One region of the Pseudomonas alkylphenolica genome, then DNA from elsewhere that is predicted to be linked to it. Evidence: predicted binding sites of a transcription regulator. Region 1 holds the regulator's gene; the other holds the start of a gene.
The links. The regulator FliA, encoded in region 1, starts transcription of late flagellar genes. The targets are predictions, from matches to a motif close to CTAAAGTTTNNNNNNNNNNNGCCGNTAA.
Positions count from the first base shown of each region.

Region 2: the regulator FliA is predicted to act here: its motif matches at 2,132-2,159, upstream of PSAKL28_RS05840 (flagellar protein MotY).

Region 1 is NZ_CP009048.1:4,097,391-4,101,810, forward strand. Features, by position in the region: gene PSAKL28_RS18740 (chemotaxis protein CheA) at 1-351, opposite strand, end outside; gene PSAKL28_RS18745 (protein phosphatase CheZ) at 364-1,152, opposite strand; gene PSAKL28_RS18750 (chemotaxis response regulator CheY) at 1,172-1,546, opposite strand; gene fliA (RNA polymerase sigma factor FliA) at 1,651-2,391, opposite strand; gene fleN (flagellar synthesis regulator FleN) at 2,388-3,221, opposite strand; gene flhF (flagellar biosynthesis GTPase FlhF) at 3,341-4,420, opposite strand, start outside.
Region 2 is NZ_CP009048.1:1,260,000-1,264,419, reverse strand. Features, by position in the region: gene PSAKL28_RS05845 (argininosuccinate synthase) at 1-1,024, opposite strand, end outside; gene PSAKL28_RS05840 (flagellar protein MotY) at 1,154-2,095, opposite strand; gene pyrC (dihydroorotase) at 2,226-3,272, shown strand; gene rnt (ribonuclease T) at 3,269-3,937, shown strand; gene PSAKL28_RS05825 (peroxiredoxin) at 3,998-4,420, opposite strand, start outside.

The DNA.
Region 1 (4,420 bases):
AGGCGTGGCCGGCGTGATATCGCTGCGCTCGCGCACCTGACCGAACATGCTGTTGACCGTGTCCAGGGCTTCCAGGACCACGTCCATCAGTTCGGCATCGACACGTCGCTCACCCTTGCGCAGGATGTCGAAGACGTTTTCGGCGATGTGGCAGCACTCCACCAGCTCGTTGAGCTGGAGGAAGCCGGCGCCCCCTTTTACAGTGTGAAAACCGCGAAAGATCGCATTGAGCAGATCGGCATCATCCGGACGGCTTTCCAGCTCGACCAGTTGCTCGGACAGTTGCTCAAGAATCTCGCCGGCTTCTACCAGAAAATCCTGAAGGATTTCTTCATCGGCGCCGAAGCTCATTAAACGTGCTCCCTAAAAACCCAGACTGGACAGCAGATCGTCGACATCGTCCTGACCGGACACAACGTCTTCACGTTTATCGGCATGAATCTGTGGACCTTCACCCCGAGTCGGATGTTTTTCTTGATCTTTTTCAGCGCGCAGCTGCTGGTGGTCATGTTCGATACCGGCAAAGCGGTCGACTTGACTGGCCATCAGCACGAGCTTGAGCAGATTGCTTTCTACTTCGGTGACCAGTGCCGTGACACGTTTGATCACCTGACCGGTCAGGTCCTGATAGTCCTGAGCCAGGAGAATGTCGTTGAGGTGGCCGGCGACCTTGCGGCTGCCTTCCTCACTACGCTCCAGGAAGCGGTCGACGCGGTGCATCAGCTCGCGAAACTCCGGCGCAGCCACTTCGCGGCGCAAGAAGCGCTGCCAGTCGGCGCGCAGATCGCGGGCTTCGTCACTCAGCTCGTGGAGGACCGGAGTGCTCTCCTCGACCAGATCCATGGTCCGGTTCGCCGCGCCCTCGGTCAGCTTGACCACATAGGACAGGCGCTCGGTCGCATCGGTGATCTGCGAGACTTCCTCGGCCTGCGGCATTTGCGGATCGATCTGGAAACTGACGATCGCACTGTGCAGCTCACGCGTAAGCTTGCCGACTTCCTGGTACAGGCCACGGTCACGGGTCTGGTTCAGCTGATGGATCAGTTGCACCGCGTCGCCGAATTTGCCCCGCTCGAGACTGTCGACCAGTTCGTGGGCATGCTTCTTCAGTGTCGACTCGAAGCCGTCCAACGATGAATGTGTTTGCTCCATAGCGCCCCCGTGGCGTGTCTTAGCTGTTGACGCGCTCGAAGATCTTCTCGATCTTTTCTTTCAGCACCTGGGCAGTGAACGGCTTGACCACATAGCCGTTGACGCCGGCCTGGGCCGCTTCGATGATCTGCTCGCGCTTGGCTTCAGCAGTCACCATCAGCACCGGCAGGTGCTTGAGGCGCTCGTCGGCACGCACTTTGCGCAGCAGGTCGATACCGGACATGCCCGGCATGTTCCAGTCGGTCACGAGAAAATCGAAATGACCGCTTTCGAGCATCGGCAGCGCCGTGTTGCCGTCATCGGCTTCCTGGGTATTGGTGAAGCCCAGGTCACGCAGCAGGTTCTTGATGATCCGCCGCATCGTCGAAAAGTCGTCGACGATGAGGATTTTCATGTCTTTGTTCAATTAGACCTCCAAGCAGTCTTTAACGCGCTCAGCGCTGAACGCGCATTCAATCAATTCGGGCACTACATTTCGCGACTGCATTGAACCTGCGTTCAACGCGCCCGCCATTCCCCCAGGCGACCACGCAAACGCGCCGCGCACTGGCTGTGCAACTGGCTGACGCGCGACTCGCTGACACCCAGGACCTCACCGATTTCCTTGAGGTTCAGCTCTTCGTCGTAGTACAGCGCCAGGACCAGACGCTCGCGTTCAGGCAGGTTGGCAATGGCATCTGCCAGGGCTGCCTGAAAACGCTCGTCTTCCAGATCGCGCGAAGGCTCGAGCTGGGCACTGGCGCCGTCCTCGTGCAGGCCTTCATGTTCGCCGTCCTGTAACAGGTCGTCGAAACTGAACAGGCGGCTGCCCAGGGTGTCATTCAAAATCCCGTAGTAATCATCGAGACTCAATTGAAGTTCGGCAGCAACCTCGTGATCTTTAGCGTCACGGCCGGTTTTTGCTTCAATTGCACGAATCGCGTCACTGACCATGCGGGTATTACGGTGGACCGAGCGCGGTGCCCAGTCCCCTTTACGTACTTCGTCAAGCATTGCCCCACGGATACGGATACCGGCGTAGGTCTCGAAACTGGCACCCTTGCTCGCGTCATACTTGTTGCTGACTTCGAGCAGGCCGATCATGCCGGCCTGGATCAGATCCTCGACCTGGACACTGGCCGGCAAACGCGCCAGCAAGTGATAGGCAATACGCTTGACCAACGGCGCGTAGCGCTCGATCAACTCGTACTGACCATCGCGAGACGCGTTGCTGTACATCCGGTATCCGCTTGCGTTCATAGCACAGGTCCCGCACTCGTCGGCTGCACCAGGCGCTCGACAAAAAACTCCAGGTGACCACGCGGGTTGGCAGGCAGCGGCCAGGTGTCGACCTTCTGGGCAATGGCCTTGAATGCCAGCGCGCACTTGGAACGCGGAAAGGCTTCATAGACCGCTCGCTGCTTTTGCACTGCCTTGCGCACACATTCGTCGTAAGGCACCGCGCCGACGTATTGTAGGGCGACGTCGAGGAAGCGATCAGTGACCTTGGTCAACTTGGCGAACAGGTTGCGCCCTTCCTGCGGGCTTTGCGCCATGTTGGCCAGGACCCGGAAGCGGTTCATGCCGTAATCGCGGTTGAGCAGCTTGATCAGCGCGTAGGCATCGGTGATCGAGGTCGGCTCGTCGCACACCACCAGCAGCACTTCCTGGGCTGCGCGGACAAAACTGACTACCGAGTCACCAATACCAGCAGCGGTATCGATCACCAGCACATCGAGGTTGTCGCCGATCTCGCTGAAGGCCTGAATCAGACCTGCATGCTGGGCAGGCGCCAGGTGCACCATGCTCTGCGTGCCGGAAGCGGCGGGCACAATGCGCACGCCACCCGGCCCCTGCAGCAGCACGTCGCGCAGCTCGCAGCGGCCCTCGATCACGTCGGCCAGGGTGCGCTTGGGCGTCAGGCCGAGCAATACGTCGACATTGGCCAGGCCCAGGTCGGCATCCAGCAGCATGACCCGACGGCCAAGCTCTGCCAGCGCCAATGACAGGTTCACCGACACATTGGTCTTGCCGACGCCACCTTTGCCGCCAGTCACGGCGATCACCTGTACGGGATGCATGCTACCCATGTTTGTTCATTACCTTGTCTTGCTTAGACCGAGGCCACATGACCGGCTGCGCTTTCAACACCTGAAAAATGCCTGGCAGTCCATCAATGCAGATACTTTGCAACGTCTTCACAATCACCTCAGCCAACACGCTTGCCGGGGCTGTGGTAGAGATCAGCGAACATATCGGCCATTGCCTCTTCGCTGGGCTCGTCCTGCATCTGCACACTCACCGCGCGGCTGACCAGCTGGTGCCGACGCGGTAGGTGCAGATCGTCAGGAATGCGCGGCCCATCAGTAAGATAGGCCACTGGCAATTCGTGACTGATGGCCAGGCTCAGGACTTCGCCGAGGCAGGCCGTTTCATCAAGCTTGGTCAGGATGCACCCTGCCAGCCCGCAGCGCTTGTAGCTGTGATAGGCGGCAGTGAGCACCTGCTTCTGGCTGGTCGTCGCCAGCACCAGATAATTTTTAGACGCAATACCACGTCCTGCCAGGGTTTCCAGCTGCATGCGCAGGGCCGGATCACTGGCTTGCAGGCCAGCGGTATCGATCAGCACCACGCGCTTGCGCAACAACGGCTCCAGCGCCTGGGCCAGAGACTGGCCGGGATCGACGTGGGTCACCGAGACATTGAGGATGCGCCCCAGGGTCTTGAGCTGCTCCTGGGCGCCGATGCGAAAACTGTCCATGCTCACCAGCGCCAGATTCTGCGCGCCATACTTGAGCACATAACGCGCTGCCAGCTTGGCCAGGGTGGTGGTCTTGCCCATGCCCGCCGGCCCGACCATGGCGATCACCCCGCCCTCTTCGATCGGCTCGACTTCCGGCACATCGATACGCCGCGCCAGATGGGCGAGCAGCATGCGCCAGGCATGACGAGGCTCTTCGATGCCGGCGATCTGCGCCAGCAGCTCATGCGCCAGCGGGCCGGACAGACCGATACGCTGCAGACGGCGCCAGAGGTTGGCCTGCTGCGGCTGGTTACCCTGCAGCTGACTCCAGGCCAGCGAACCGAGCTGCACTTCGAGCAACTCGCGCAGGCCGCTGAGCTCGGAGCGCATGGCATCGAACAAGCGCGGGTCAACCGGCGCGGCAGCTGCAGCAACCGGTGCGGCCGGCGTTTCCACAGGCGTCTCGACTAGCGGCTCGGAGGCGGTCAGCGGCAAGCCTGCAAACAGCTGGCGGTTGCCGTCTTCGCTTTCGCTGCGGCTACTGAG
Region 2 (4,420 bases), 2.8 Mb from region 1:
CACCGTTCACATTGACCTGGGAGGCGTCGATCATCTGTTGCAGCATCAGACGCTCCGGGCTCCACCAGTAGCCGGTGTAGATCAGGCTGGCGTACTTGACCATCAGCTCATCTTTCAGGTGAGCGACTTCACGGTCCAGGGTGATCGACTCGATCGCCCGGTGCGCGCGCAGCATGATGGTGCCGCCCGGGGTCTCGTAGCAGCCACGGGACTTCATGCCGACATAGCGGTTCTCGACGATGTCCAGACGACCGATGCCGTTCTCGCCGCCAATGCGGTTGAGGGTGGCCAACACGGTGGCCGGCGACATTTCAACGCCGTCCAGGGCAACGATGTCACCGTTGCGGTAGGTCAGTTCCAGGTAGGTGGGGACGTCAGGCGCGGCTTCCGGCGACTTGGTCCACTTCCACATGTCTTCTTCGTGTTCGGTCCAGGTATCCTCCAGCACGCCACCTTCATAGGAGATGTGCAGCAGGTTGGCGTCCATCGAATAAGGCGATTTTTTCTTGCCGTGACGCTCGATCGGGATACCGTGCTTCTCGGCATAGTCCATGAGTTTTTCACGGGACAGCAGGTCCCACTCACGCCATGGAGCAATAACCTTGACGCCCGGCTTGAGTGCGTAGGCACCCAGTTCGAAGCGCACCTGGTCGTTGCCCTTGCCGGTAGCACCATGGGAAATGGCGTCGGCACCGGTTTCATTGGCGATTTCGATCAGGCGCTTGGCGATCAGCGGACGAGCGATGGAAGTACCCAGCAGGTACTCGCCTTCGTAAACGGTGTTGGCGCGGAACATCGGGAAAACGAAGTCGCGCACGAACTCTTCGCGCAGGTCATCGATGTAGATTTCTTTCACGCCCATGGCCTGAGCCTTGGCGCGGGCCGGTTCGACCTCTTCGCCCTGCCCCAGATCGGCAGTGAAAGTCACCACTTCACAGTTGTAGGTATCCTGCAGCCACTTGAGAATCACCGAAGTATCAAGGCCGCCGGAATACGCCAGTACGACCTTTTTTACGTCCGCCATGCCATCACTCCACGGGGTTGTACGGAAAGCCGTCGATTCTACCGGCCTTGCCGCAAAAATTACAGTGGGGCGACAGCTTGTGACGACAAAGCGACAGGAACTGTCGAGAGCGCGACGGACGGTCGCAGCTCAGGACTTGGCTGAAGGCTTGCTGGTATCCGTTTGCGCTGCAGGAACTGCCGGTGTTTCGGGTGCTTTCTCTATCGCTGTTTCAACCGGCGTTACCCGATCCAGCTGAATGTTCACCCGGCGATTGCGGGCGCGATTGGCAGCCGAGTTGTTGGCGGCCAGTGGATAGCGCTCACCGTGAAAGCGCACGCTGATCTGATCTTCGGCAATGCCATGCGCCTTGAAGTACTCCATTACCGCCAGGGCCCGGCGTCGGGACAGATCACGATTGGTCAGGCGATTGCCACTGTTGTCGGAGTGACCATCAAGCTCGATGCGGTTGACCGTAGGATCGGCCTTGAGAAACTCCAGGATCACGTCCAGACGCGCCTTGGCATTGGCGTCCAGTTCAATCCCGCCCCCAGGGAAATCGACCCGACCCTGGCGCACCTGGTCGTAATTCATTGGCAGCAGCTTGGCGGCGCAGACCTGGTAATCGCTGTAGGCCTTGCTGAATTTTACCGGCAACAGGCGCACTTCCATCGCTCGCCCGGCTTCACCGGCATAGTTGCGAACCACGGTACTGCGGCCGTCGAGCAGACCATTGATCAGACGACTGGCCTGCCCTTGGGAGCTGGTAAACAGCACGCCGCTACGGGCCATGCGCACCGAGCCCAGGTTGATATCGCCACGGCCTGGCTGCCAGGGCGCTGCGGCAGCCAGCAGGGTTGCAGACCCTGTACCCAGGACATTGCTGCTCGAACGCAATTGAAACGTCGCCTGTTCACCGGCGCGGCGCACGAACTCACCACTGCCGAAATCGGCAACCGGCTGGACCAGGCGGCATTCGAACTGATCGCCTTCGACCTTCCACTCAATATTCTCCAGACGGGTCTGGAAAGTGAGTGCTGTCGCCGGCAAGCAGGCAAACACGCTGAGTAGGGCTAGATAACGCTGGCGCACGGGCGGCTCCACAGATTTTCACGGTATACCCGCAGGCTATCGGTCAGGCGTGGCAAAACTTGATAGCGAGTGCTCGGACCCGGCTTTTCCGGTAGCATTCACCTTGAGTTCGACCCGCCTGGAATCCCCAATGTCCGACCGCCTGACCCTCCTGCGTCCCGATGACTGGCACATCCATCTTCGTGATGGCGCCGTCTTGCCCCACACCGTTGGCGACGTTGCGCGCACCTTTGCTCGCGCAATCATCATGCCCAACCTGGTACCGCCTGTGCGCAATGCCGCCGAAGCCGGCGCCTATCGCGAGCGCATCCTGGCCGCACGTCCGGCCGCTAGCCGCTTCGAACCGCTGATGGTGCTGTACCTCACTGACCGTACCCAGCCCGAAGAAGTCCGCGCAGCCAAGGCTACAGGTTTCGTGCATGCCGCCAAGCTGTATCCGGCCGGCGCGACGACCAACTCCGATTCCGGCGTTACCAGCATCGACAACATTTTCCCGGCACTCGAAGCCATGGCCGAAATCGGCATGCCGCTGCTGGTGCACGGTGAAGTGACCCGTAGCGAGATCGACGTGTTCGACCGCGAGAAGCTGTTCATCGACGAGCACCTGCGCCGTGTCGTCGAACGCTTCCCGACCCTGAAAGTGGTCTTCGAGCACATCACCACCAGCGATGCCGTGCAGTTCGTCAACGAGGCTCCGGCCAACGTCGGCGCGACCATCACCGCCCAGCACCTGCTGTATAACCGCAACCACATGCTGGTTGGCGGTATTCGTCCGCACTTCTATTGCCTGCCGATCCTCAAGCGCAACACCCACCAGGTGGCCTTGCTGGACGCTGCCACCAGCGGCAGCAGCAAGTTCTTCCTCGGCACCGACTCGGCCCCTCACGCCCGTCACGCCAAGGAAGCGGCCTGCGGCTGCGCCGGCTGCTACACCGCCTACGCCGCCATCGAGATGTACGCCGAAGCGTTCGAACAGCGCAACGCGCTGGACAAGCTTGAAGGTTTTGCCAGCAAGCACGGCCCGGACTTCTACGGCCTGCCGCGCAACACCGACACCATTACCCTGGTTCGTGAAGACTGGACCGCCCCAAGCAGCTTGCCGTTCGGCGAGCAGACCGTTATCCCGCTGCGCGCCGGTGAACAACTGCGCTGGCGCCTGCTGGAGGAAACTGCGTGAGTGAAGATCTGTACGACGACCAGGAAGGTCCAAGCGGTGGCCCACGCCACCCGATGGCGGAACGTTTTCGTGGTTACCTGCCGGTTGTAGTGGATGTCGAAACCGGCGGTTTCAACAGTGCCACCGACGCCCTGCTGGAAATTGCCGCAGTAACCATCGGCATGGATGAAAAAGGCTTCCTGTTCCCGGAGCACACCTACTTCTTCCGGGTCGAACCGTTCGAAGGTGCCAACATCGAACAGGCCGCCCTGGAGTTCACCGGGATCAAGCTCGATCACCCACTGCGCATGGCCGTCAGCGAAGAGTCGGCGCTGACCGATATCTTCCGTGGCGTACGCAAGGCGCTGAAGGCCAATGGCTGCAAGCGGGCGATCCTGGTTGGCCACAACAGCAGCTTTGACCTGGGCTTCCTCAACGCGGCGGTGGCGCGCCACGATATGAAACGCAACCCGTTTCATCCGTTCTCCAGCTTCGACACCGCGACCCTGGCCGGTCTTGCCTATGGCCAGACCGTGCTGGCCCGTGCCTGCCAGAGTGCCGACATCGATTTCGACGGTCGTGAGGCCCACTCGGCACGTTACGACACCGAGAAGACTGCCGAGCTGTTCTGCGGCATCGTCAATCGCTGGAAGGAAATGGGCGGCTGGCAGGACTTCAACGACTGAAGCCTTGCTGAACCCATAAAAAAACCGGCCATCAAGGCCGGTTTTTTTTATCGCTCGCTATTACAGCTTGCCAGCGTTCTCGCTCAGGTAAGCAGCAACGCCTTCAGGCGAAGCGGTCATGCCCTTGTCGCCTTTTTTCCAGTTGGCAGGGCAGACTTCGCCGTGCTCTTCGTGGAATTGCAGGGCGTCGACCAGACGCAGCAGCTCGTCCATGTTGCGGCCCAGTGGCAGGTCGTTGACGATCTGCGAACGGACAACGCCTTTGTCGTCGATCAGGAACGCGCCACGGAAAGCAACGCCGCCTTCGGACTCAACGTCGTAGGCCTTGGCGATTTCGTGCTTCATGTCAGCAGCCATGATGTACTGCACCTGACCGATGCCACCGGCATTGATCGGGGTGTTGCGCCAGGCGTTGTGGGTGAAGTGCGAGTCGATCGACACCGCGATCACTTCAACGTTGCGGTCGCGGAACTCAGCCATGCG